Regions from separate parts of the Variovorax sp. J31P179 genome, predicted to be linked through region 1. Evidence: riboswitches for the same ligand, from Rfam matches in the RefSeq annotation. Region 1 holds a riboswitch; the other holds the start of a gene.

Region 1 (5,854 bases):
GGTCAGCGTCGACGTGCTCTACCGCTGGAGCCCGCCGAAGGTCCGTCGGGTGCTCGACTGGGTGGTGTGCCTGGCCGCGCTGACCCTGATCGCGGTGATCATCTGGTGGGGCTGGGACTACGCGCAGCGCGGCAGCGTGCAGTCGATGGCCGGCCTCGAATCGATCTCGATGTTCTGGGCCTACGTGGCGCTCCCCGTGGGCGGCCTGTTCTGCGTGATCGGCATCGTCGCCAACCTGATCGACCCGCAGCGCAACGAACTGGAAACCGCCCAATGACGCCGGTGATGGTCATCACGATGGTGGTGTGCTTCGCACTCACCATCTCCGTCGCCGTCTCGATCGGGCTGGCTTCGATCCTCGGCATCCAGGCCTCCAACGCGAACATGCTGATCTCCGTCAAGGAGATGTTCAACGCGATCAACAAGTTTCCCCTCGCCGCCATCCCCTTCTTCATCCTGGCCGGCAACCTGATGGAAACCGGCGGCATCTCGCGCCGGCTGGTCGACTTCGCCAAGAGCCTCGTGGGTGGGGTGCAGGGCGGCCTGCCGATGACCTGCGTGCTGACCTGCATGATCTTCGCCGCGGTGTCGGGCTCCTCGGTGGCGACCACCTTCGCCATCGGCGCGATCCTGATCCCGGCGCTCATCAAGCACGGCTACCCGGTCGGCTACGCGGCCGCGCTGCAGGCCACCAGCGCCGAGCTCGGCGTGATCATCCCGCCCTCGATCCCGATGATCCTGTACGGCGTCAGCGCCGAGGTCTCGATCGGCGAGCTGTTCATCGCCGGTTTCGGCCCGGGCATCCTGATCAGCCTGGCGCTGATGGCCTTCGTCTATGTCTATTGCAAGTTCAAGGGGCTGGGCAAGAACGATGGCGAAGGCCGGCTCAGCGTCGGCACCGCCACCTGGCGTGCGGGCTGGGCCTTGCTGATGCCGGTGATCATCCTCGGCGGCATCTACGGCGGCATCTTCACGCCCACCGAGGCGTCGGCGGTGGCGGTGCTCTACGCGCTGATCGTCGGCACGCTGATCTATCGCGAGATCCGGCCGGCCGAGCTCTATGCGGTGCTGCGCAAGTCGGTGGTGTCCTCGTCGGTGATCATGTTCATCATCGCCAACGCCGGCCTGTTCGCCTTCCTGATCACGCGTGCCGGCGTGCCCGACGCGATCGGCCGCTGGCTGCAGGAGGTGCTGCAGTCGCCAGCGATGTTCCTGCTCGGCGTCAATGCGGCGCTGTTCGTGATCGGCATGTTCATCGAGACCAGCGCGGCGATCATCGTGCTGGCGCCGATCCTGGCGCCGGTGGCGCAGCACTTCGGCATCGATCCGGTGCACTTCGGGCTGGTGATGGTGGTCAACCTGGCACTGGGCATGATCACCCCGCCCTTCGGCGTCAACCTGTTCGCGGCCTGCACGGTGGCGCGCATCTCGCTGGACCGGATCGTTCCCTACCTGATCCCCTTCGTGCTGGTGATCCTGGCCTGCCTGATGGTGGTCACGTACGTGCCCGGCATCTCGCTCGGATTGCGCGACCTGGTCTACGCCAAGTAGCGCCGGCGCGGGCGGTTTCACGAAGCCGTCACGCGCAGGGCCCATGCTGCGGCGCTTGCCCACCGCAACGCCGCAGCATCCCATGTTCCTCACCAAGACCGACAAGGCGCGCCACGAACTCCTGCCCGGCCGCCGCACGCTGGGGCAGCGCGAGCGCGCCCTGCTGCTGATGGCCGACGGCCAGCGCTCGCTGACCGATTTCGGCGCCCTGTTCGGCGGCCGCGAGGAAGCCGGCCGGGTGGCGCGCCACCTGCTGCAGGAGGGCTTCCTGCAGGGGCGCCAGGTCGAAGCGGTCGAAGTGATCGAAGCGGCGCCGGTCGCGGCCGACATCTTCGACGGCAAGCCCTCGCTGGCCACCACCCGCATGTTCCTGTTCGACCTCTGCGAGCGCATGTTCGTGCGCCGCGACCCGGTGCTGGCCGAGCGCTTCCGCGAAGCGCTGCGCGAGGCGCGCGACCGCGATTCGATGCTGGTCACCGCCCGCGCGATGCTCGGCGAGATCGAGCAGGCGGCGGGCGCCCCGCGCGCGGAGGCGATCCGCGAGCGCATCGAGAAACTGCTTCCGGCATCGCCGGTGCACTGAAGTCGCCGGCCGGCTCCCGATTCCCTTACACTTCCCCGGTCAGGAGAGCGTCCCGCCGCGGTGGGGCCGCCGAAGGCGCAGGTCCCCCCAAACAAGGGCCCGAACGCTCAGGCAAAAGGACTGACAAGGCGCCCGGGTCCGGGCGTTTCCTTGCTGGAGAGAGGTGGTTCGGCACGCCAGGCGTGCCGTGCCGCCCACCGAAGGAGCAAACCCCGATCGTGGGGCGAATCTCTCAGGTAAAGCGGACAGCAGGGGTGGCCCATGGCTTCTCGTCATGGAACAAGCACTGCCCCTTTGGAGAACCGCCCTTGGCCGCCGCATCCGACGTACTGCTGAAGACCCCGCTCCACGGCCTGCACCTGGAGCTCGGCGCCCGCATGGTGCCCTTCGCGGGCTACACCATGCCGGTGCAATACCCCGCCGGTCTGATGGCCGAGCACAAGCACACCCGCGCAGCCGCCGGCCTGTTCGACATCTCCCACATGGGCCAGTTGCGCCTGGTGGGGCCCGATGCGGCCGCCGCCTTCGAGAGCCTGATGCCGGTCGACGTGATCGGCCTGGCGCCGGGCAAGCAGCGCTACGGCCTGCTGCTGAACGACCAGGGCGGCATCCTCGACGACCTGATGTTCTTCAACGAAGGCAACGACTCGCTGTTCGTGATCGTCAACGGCGCCTGCAAGGCCGCCGACATCGCCCACATCCAGGCCCGGATCGGCCAGCGCTGCCAGGTGCAGCCGATGCCCGACCACGCGCTGCTCGCGCTCCAGGGTCCGCAGGCCGCGGCCGTGCTGGCGCGCCTGTCGCCGGGCATCGAGCGCTTCGTCTTCATGACCGGCGGCCCGGTCCGGATCGGCGGCATCGAGGCCTTCGCCACGCGCAGCGGCTACACCGGCGAAGATGGCTTCGAGATCTCGGTCACGGCCCAGGACGCCGAAGCGCTGGCCCGGCTGCTGCTGGCCCAGCCCGAGGTCCAGCCGATCGGCCTGGGAGCCCGCAATTCGCTGCGGCTCGAGGCCGGCCTCTGCCTCTACGGCAACGACATCGACGAAAACACGACACCGGTCGAAGCGGCGCTGAGCTGGGCGATCCAGAAGGTCCGGCGCAGCGGCGGTGCACGCGAAGGCGGTTTTCCGGGCGCGGCCAGGGTGCTGGCCCAGCTGACTGCCGCCAGCGGCACCGCCGGCCACCTCGACCACGAGACGCTGAAGCGCCAGCGCGTCGGCCTGGTCGCGCTGGAGCGCGTGCCGGTGCGCGAGGGCACGGTGCTGGAATCCTTCGAGGGCCTGCCCATCGGCCAGGTCACCAGCGGCCTGCTGGGCCCCAGCGTCGACCGGCCGGTCGCCATGGGCTACGTCGCGCTGGCCTATGCCGAACCGGGCACCCGGCTGCAGGCCATGGTGCGGGGCAAGCCGGTGCCGATGGAAGTCAGCACGCTGCCCTTCGTGCCGGCCCGGTACTACCGCGGCTGACGCCCCTCTTCTCCAAATTCTCCGATTTCTCCAAGCCAGCCTTTTTTCCAAGGAGTTTTCCCCATGACCATCAAATACACCAAGGACCACGAGTGGGTGCGGCAGGAAGCCGACGCGGCACTGGTCACCGTCGGCATCACGGTGCATGCACAGGACGCGCTCGGCGACGTGGTCTTCGTCGACCTGCCCGAAGTCGGCAAGAAATTTGCCCAGGGCGAGGTCGCGGGTGTCGTCGAATCGGTCAAGGCCGCGGCCGACGTCTTCATGCCGGTCTCCGGCGAAATCATCGAAGTCAACGAAGACCTGCGCGCCGATCCCTCGCTGGCCAACAGTGCGCCGATGGACGGAGGCTGGTTCTTCAAGGTGCGGGTGAGCGAGCCGGCCCAGCTCGAGCCGCTGCTCGATGAAACCGCCTACGAGAAGTTCTCCGCCGACAACTGATTCCCACGCCCACCACCCGAGCCCTCCATGCCGACGCCCGTGCCTTCCCATCCCTCGCTGCGCGAACTGCAGAACGCCGAAGAATTCATCGCCCGCCACATCGGCATCGAGGCCGAAGACGAGCCGGCGATGCTCGCGGCCATCGGTTCGACCACGCGCGCCGAACTGATCGACGGCATCGTGCCCCCGGCGATCCGCCGCAGCCGGCCGATGCGGCTGCCGGCGCCGATCACCGAGGCCGACGCGCTGGCCGAACTCAAGGCGATCGCGGCGAAGAACAAGGTGGCGAAGAGCTTCATCGGCCAGGGCTACTACGGCACCCACACGCCGGGCGTGATCCTGCGCAACGTACTCGAGAACCCCGCCTGGTACACCGCCTACACGCCCTACCAGGCCGAGATCTCGCAGGGCCGCATGGAGGCGCTGGTCAATTTCCAGACCATGGTCTGCGACCTGACGGGCATGGCGATCGCCAACGCCTCGATGCTCGACGAGGCCACCGCCGCGGCCGAGGCGATGACGCTGGCGCGGCGCAGCGTCAAGAGCAAGAGCAACGTGTTCCTGGTCTCGGGCGACTGCCATCCTCAGACCATCGAGGTGCTGCGCACCCGGGCAGCGCCGCTCGGCATCGTGGTCAAGGTCAGCACCGCCACCGAGCCGCTGCCGCTGCTGATGGCCAGCGGCGGCTTCTTCGGCGCCCTGGCGCAATACCCTTCCACCACCGGCCACGTGCACGACCTGCGTCCGCTGGCAGGCCACGCCCACCAGTGCCAGGCGGCCTTCTGCGTCGCCGCCGACCTGCTGGCCCTGACCCTGCTGGCGCCGCCCGGCGAGTGGGACGCCGACATCGTCTGCGGCACCACCCAGCGCTTCGGCATGCCGATGTGCAACGGCGGCCCGCATGCGGCCTACCTGGCCTGCCGCGACGAGTTCAAGCGCTCGCTGCCCGGCCGGCTGGTCGGCGTCAGCGTCGACGCCCACGGCCAGCCGGCCTATCGGCTCGCGCTGCAGACGCGCGAGCAGCACATCCGGCGCGAGAAGGCGACCTCGAACATCTGCACCGCGCAGGTGCTGCCGGCGGTGGTCGCCAGCATGTACGCGGTCTACCACGGACCCGAAGGGCTGCGCCGCATCGCGCAGCGGGTGAGCCTGCTGACGGCGGTGCTCGCACAGGGCCTGGAGCAGATGGGCCGCGAACTGGTCAACGACACCGCCTTCGATTCGCTCACCATCCGCACCGGCGAGGACACCCAGGCCATCCACGAACGCGCCGAAGCGGCGGGCGTCAACCTGCGCTGTCGCCTGCAGCAGCATCTGGGCCTGTCGCTCGACGAGACCACCACGCGCGCCGACGTCGAGATGCTGTGGGGCCTGTTCGCGACCGAAGGCACGCGCGGACCCGACTTCGATGCCATCGCCGCCACGGTGAGCATCCGCATTCCCGAGGGCCTGCGCCGCACGAGCGGCTTCCTGGCGCATCCGGTGTTCAACACCCACAAGAGCGAGACCGCGATGCTGCGCTACATCCGCAGCCTGAGCGACAAGGACCTGGCGCTCGACCGCAGCATGATCCCGCTCGGCAGCTGCACCATGAAGCTCAACGCGACCAGCGAGATGATCCCGATCACCTGGCCCGAGTTCGCGAACATCCATCCGTTCGCGCCGGCCGACCAGCTGCTGGGCTATGCGCAGCTCGATGCCCAGCTGCGCGCCTGGCTTTGCGAGGCGACCGGCTATGCGGGCATCAGCCTGCAGCCCAACGCCGGATCGCAGGGCGAGTACGCGGGCCTGCTCGCGATCAAGGCCTTCC
Region 2 (5,081 bases), on a different contig from region 1:
GGAAGGCGAGATGGAAGATGGACATGTGTCTTTCTGTGTCTGTTTGGGCATTGTCCACAAGCCGGGCCCTCATGGCGAGTGCCGGATGCAGCCGGGCACCCCAAAAGCCCTGACGCTTGGAGTAAGCTGCCCGGACAACAAACACAGACCCGGAGCACGCCATGAGCGACGCCAGCAAGCCCTTCGCCTTCAGTCAGTTCGTTCCGGGCTTCGACTTCCTCAAGAATCTGACGGGCGGCGCCAGCGCTTCGCCCGGCGCCGTGCCCGGCCTGCCGAGCCTGTCGAGCTGGGTGGCGCCGACGCTGAGCGTCGAAGAGGTCGACAAGCGCATCCAGGAGCTCAAGACCGTGCAGTATTGGCTCGAGCAGAACGGCCACGCGCTGAAGGCGACCATCCAGGCGCTCGAGGTGCAGAAGATGACGCTCTCGACCTTGCGCGGCATGAACGTCCGCATGGAAGACCTCGCCAACGCCTTCACCCGGCCGACCCCGACCGCCGCGCCCGAACCCGAACCCGAACCCGAACCCGAAGCGCAGCCGGAGGCCGAAGAGTCACCGGCGCCGAAGCGCGCCAAGGCCGCCGCCGCCCAGGACTCGGCTGGCGTCGTCGATCCGGTCCAGTGGTGGGGTGCGTTGACCCAGCAGTTCCAGCAGATCGCCAGTTCGGCGCTGCAGGAAGCCTCCCAGCTCAAGATGCCGGTGATGCCGCAGCCGCTGGGCGATCACGCGGGCTCTGGCGCAGCGTCCGCAACGGCCCGGGCCGCCGAGAGGCCGGCCGCCGCCGCCAAGAAGGCGCCGGCCACGCGCCGCGGCGCCAGCGCGTCCGCCAAGCGACCTGCGCCGGCGCGCAAGCGCGCGGGCTGAAAGGCCAGCCATGAAGCTGTTTCCGAGCGGGCACGCCACCCATCCGCAATGGCGCATGGCGGCCGGCCTGGTGCTGGCGCAGCTGCGGGCGCAGATGGCGCTGCCGGACTACGCCCGCGCGCCGTCGCTGGGCCTGCTCTACATCACCGACCACTACGGGGAAGATGCCCAGGAGATCCTCGATCACCTGGGCGCCGAGCTGCCCGAGATCACCGACTGGACCGGGACGGTGGGCGTCGGCGTGGCCGCCAACAACGCCGAGTACTTCGACGAGCCGGCGCTCAGCGTGATGCTGTGCGAGCTGCCGAGCGACCAGTACCGGGTGTTTTCCGGCGTGGCGCCGCTGGCCAGCTCCGAAATGAGCGGCTTCGCGGCCCACACGGCACTGGTCCATGCCGACCCGCGGACACCCGAACTCGGCGAACTGATCGCCGAGATGGCGGACCGCACCGACACCGGTTATTTGTTCGGCGGCCTGTCCTCCGGGCGGGTCGGCTCGCTGCAGTTCGCGATCGGCGGCAATGGCAACATCCGCGGCCATGGCGCGGTCGGCGGCGTGTTCTCGGGCGGCCTGTCGGGCGTGGTGTTCGGCGAGGGCGTACGCCTGGTCTCGCGCGTGACCCAGGGCTGCCAGCCGGTCTCGCGCGAACGCGAGATCACCGAGGCCGACGGCAACCTGTTGCTGGCGCTCGATGGCCAGCCCGCGCTCGACGTGCTGCTGGCCGACCTGCGGGTCTCGCTCGATGCCCCCGAGCAGGCGATCGACGCGGTCCGCGCGACCCTGGTCGGACTGGTCGAGGCCGGCAGCGACGGCGTCCGGCGCACCGGCGATCTCGGCGCCGACGTCCGGGTGCGCCACATCATCGGCCTCGACCCGACGCGTCGCGGCGTGGCGATCGCCGACAACGCCGAGGCCGGGATGCGCCTGAGCTTCTGCCGCCGCAACGCGCAGGCCGCGCGGGCCGACCTGATGCGCGTCTGCGCGGAGATCCGCGAGGAGCTGGAGCCGCAGGAGCAGACGCTCGCCACCGCGCGCGAAGTCGCGGCCGGCGAGGCCGAGGCCGCGCCGCATCCGGCGCGCCGCATCGCGGGCGCCATCTACGTCAGCTGTTCGGGCCGCGGCGGCCCGCATTTCGGCGCGCCCGGTGCCGAGCTGCAGATCGTGCGCCATGCCCTCGGCGACGTCCCGCTGGTCGGCTTTTTCGCCGCCGGCGAGATCGCCCGCAATCACCTCTACGGCTACACCGGCGTGCTGACCGTCTTCACCGCGGGGGATTGAGCCCCCACGCTCGCCACTTCGTGTGCTTCGCTGCCCCACGAGGGGGCCGCAGGCCGCCTTGGGGCGGCCCGGCGCCGGCCTGAGCCGCCTTGAGGCCCGGTGAACGCGAAGTCGACTTCCGGCTTCAGCCCGCTCACGATCCGCGCGATCGACTTGCCCGAGCCGCAGGCGTGGGTCCAGCCCAGCGTGCCGTGGCCGGTGTTCAGGAACAGGTTCGGCAGCCGGGTGGCGCCGATCAGCGGCACGTTGCTCGGCGTCGCCGGGCGCAGTCCGGTCCAGAACTGTGCCTGGGATGCGTCGCCGGCACCGGGGAACAATTGCTCGACGCGCCGCACGATGGCCTCGCAGCGCACCCGGTTCAGGTCGCGGTCGTAGCCGTTGAGCTCGGCGGTGCCGGCGATCCGCAGCCGGTCGCCGCTGGCGGAGGTGTAGCGCGAGAACACCAGCTTGAACTCGTCGTCGGTCAGCGAGACCTGGTGCGCCCTGGACGCGTCCTTGACCGGCATCGTGACCGAATAGCCCTTGGCCGGGTAAATCGGCAGCCGGATGCCCAGCGGCGCCGCATAGAGCGGGCTCAGCGAGCCCATCGCCAGCACGAAGGCATCGCCGCGGATGCGCTGGAAGCGGCCCTCGCTGTCCGTCGCCTCGACATGGTCGATGGCGCCGCCGGCCTCGCGCAGCGCGGTCACCGTGTGGCTCATGAGAAAGCGCACGCCGGCCGTCTCGGCCAGCTTGACCAGCTCGCGCGCGAAGCGGTTGGCATCGCCCGATTCGTCTTCCGCCGTGTAGGTCGCACCGGCCAGCTGCGGGCGGATGTGGGCCAGCGCGGGCTCGAGCTTCACCGCCTCGTCGGCCGAAATCACGCGCCGGTCGCAGCCGAGCGCGCGCATCTGCTCGGCTGGCGCCAGCGCGGCGTCGAACTCCTTTTGCGTCGTGTAGAAGTGCAGGATGCCCTGGGTGCGCTGGTCGTAGGCCAGGCCGGTGTCGCGCCGCAGCTGCTGCAGCGTGTCGCGGCTGTACGTACCCAGGCGCACGATCTGCTCGATGTTGTGGCGCGTGCGTGCCGGCGTGCATTCGCGCAGGAACTGCAGGCCCCAGAGCCACTGGCGCATGTCGGCGCGGATGCGGAACAGCAGGGGGGCGTCTTCCTTGCCCAGCCATTGCAGCACCTTGAGCGGCGCGCCCGGATTGGCCCAGGGCTCGGCATGGCTGACCGAAATCTGGCCGCCGTTGGCGAAGCTGGTTTCCGCCGCCGGCGTGGCCTGGCGGTCGATGACGGTCACTTCGTGGCCGAGTTGCTGGAGGTAGTAGGCCGAGGTCACGCCGAGCAGGCCGGCGCCAAGAACGATCACGCGCATATCGAGAACCCTTGAAGGTTGCAGCGCTCGGACGCGACGGTTCGGATTGCCGACGGGAACGAAGGCAACCGGACCGGAAGTCCGAGTTGCCGCTCCCCCTGTCCTCGGTACCTGAGAGATTCACCCGCTGCGCCCGCAGCGGGTTTGCTCCTTCGGTGCATCACGCGCGGGCGCGATGGCTCTCCAGACGGCTTTGACAGTTGGTGCAGTACAGGCCCATCACGTGGGCCGACCTGAGCGTTTATGGGAGTTTGCGCCTTCGGTGGGGCCCGTGGGCCCGCTCTCCTGCAGTGGGCGGATTCTAAGGGCGCCGGAACGCGAAGTCGAGTTCGGGCCGCAGGCCGCTGACGATGCGCGCGATCGACTTGCCGGCGCCGCAGGCGTGGATCCAGGTGCGGGTGCCGGGCGCGGTGTTCAGGAACAGGTTGGGCAGCCGGGTCTTGCCGATCATCGGCAGCCGGTTGGTGCTGACCGCGTGCATCGCCGTGTCGAAGCTGGCCCGGCTGGCGTCGGCCACGCCGGGCAGCAGCATCTCGGTGCGGCGCACGATCGCCTGGAAGCGGTCGGAGTCGGGTTCGGCCTCCTCGTCGAGTCCGGCCATCACGATCGCGTGGATCCGCAGCTGGTCGCCGGCCGGGGTTTCGATCCGCACGATGCGCAGCTTGCCCTGGCGGTCGCGCAGCGCGATGCGCGGCGCCATGGCGGGATCCAGGATCGGCATCGTGACGATGTATTCGCGCACGAAGCGCAGCGGCATGTCGATGCCGAGCTCTTCCGCGTGCGGCACGCTGGCCGCGCCCAGCGCCAGCACGTAGGCCTGGCCGCGCAAGGTGGTGGACCGGCCGGCGCCATCGAGCAACTCGACATGGTCGATGCGGCCGTCCTGCTCCTTGAGCGCGACCACCGTGTGGCGGGTCAGGAAGCGCACCCCGGCGGCGCGGCACAGGAAGACCAGGCCGGCGGCGAACTGGGCCGGGTCGCGCGCCGGATCCTCTTGCGCGTAGGTGGCCCCGACCAGTTTGCTGCGCATGGCCGCCAGCGCCGGTTCCAGGCCGATGGCCTCGTCGACCGACAGCAGCCGCTCCTCGCAGCCCAGCCCCGACCAGTGGGTGGCGTTCGCCATCCGGGTCCGAAAGGCCTCGGGGTCGGTGAACAGGTTCATGAGGCCGGCCGTGCGGGCGCCGTGCGGCACGCCGGTTTCGTCGCCCAGGGCGCGCGCGCTCTTGCGGCTGTAGGCGGCCAGGCGCACCAGGTGATCGAGCGGATCTCGCTTCGGCGGCGTGCCCACGGCGCGGTCGATCAGGCGCGCAAAGCCGCGGCGGATGCGGCTGCGCAGTGTCGAGAGCTTCTTGCCGCGCCGCTTCGGCGGCGCGGTCGCAGTCGCTGCGCCGGGACGGGCGGCAGCGACGCCGCGCGCCTTGGCCGCTGGTGTTGCGTGCCGATCCACCACGATCACTTCGTGGCCCAGCTGTTGCAGGTAATAGGCCGAAGTCACGCCGAGCAAGCCGGCGCCAAGTACAACCACGCGCATGTCCGAATCCTTGTGGGAGGGCATGAACGGCGGGCGTTAGCGCTTACTGT

What was found. A riboswitch is a leader RNA that binds a small molecule or an ion and turns the genes downstream of it on or off. The one in region 1 is predicted to bind glycine.
Region 2: another riboswitch for glycine. It lies ahead of QTI17_RS16270 (D-amino acid dehydrogenase); the one in region 1 lies ahead of gcvT (glycine cleavage system aminomethyltransferase GcvT).

Annotation. Positions count from the first base shown of each region.
Region 1 is NZ_JASZYL010000003.1:228,861-234,714, reverse strand. Features, by position in the region: gene QTI17_RS09240 (TRAP transporter small permease) at 1-277, shown strand, start outside; gene QTI17_RS09235 (TRAP transporter large permease) at 274-1,551, shown strand; gene QTI17_RS09230 (hypothetical protein) at 1,634-2,134, shown strand; glycine riboswitch at 2,165-2,267, shown strand; glycine riboswitch at 2,278-2,393, shown strand; gene gcvT (glycine cleavage system aminomethyltransferase GcvT) at 2,443-3,603, shown strand; gene gcvH (glycine cleavage system protein GcvH) at 3,667-4,044, shown strand; gene gcvP (aminomethyl-transferring glycine dehydrogenase) at 4,072-5,854, shown strand, end outside.
Region 2 is NZ_JASZYL010000005.1:500,203-505,283, reverse strand. Features, by position in the region: gene QTI17_RS16285 (VOC family protein) at 1-25, opposite strand, end outside; gene QTI17_RS16280 (PhaM family polyhydroxyalkanoate granule multifunctional regulatory protein) at 162-863, shown strand; gene QTI17_RS16275 (FIST signal transduction protein) at 874-2,142, shown strand; gene QTI17_RS16270 (D-amino acid dehydrogenase) at 2,103-3,500, opposite strand; glycine riboswitch at 3,589-3,697, opposite strand; glycine riboswitch at 3,713-3,798, opposite strand; gene QTI17_RS16265 (FAD-dependent oxidoreductase) at 3,802-5,031, opposite strand.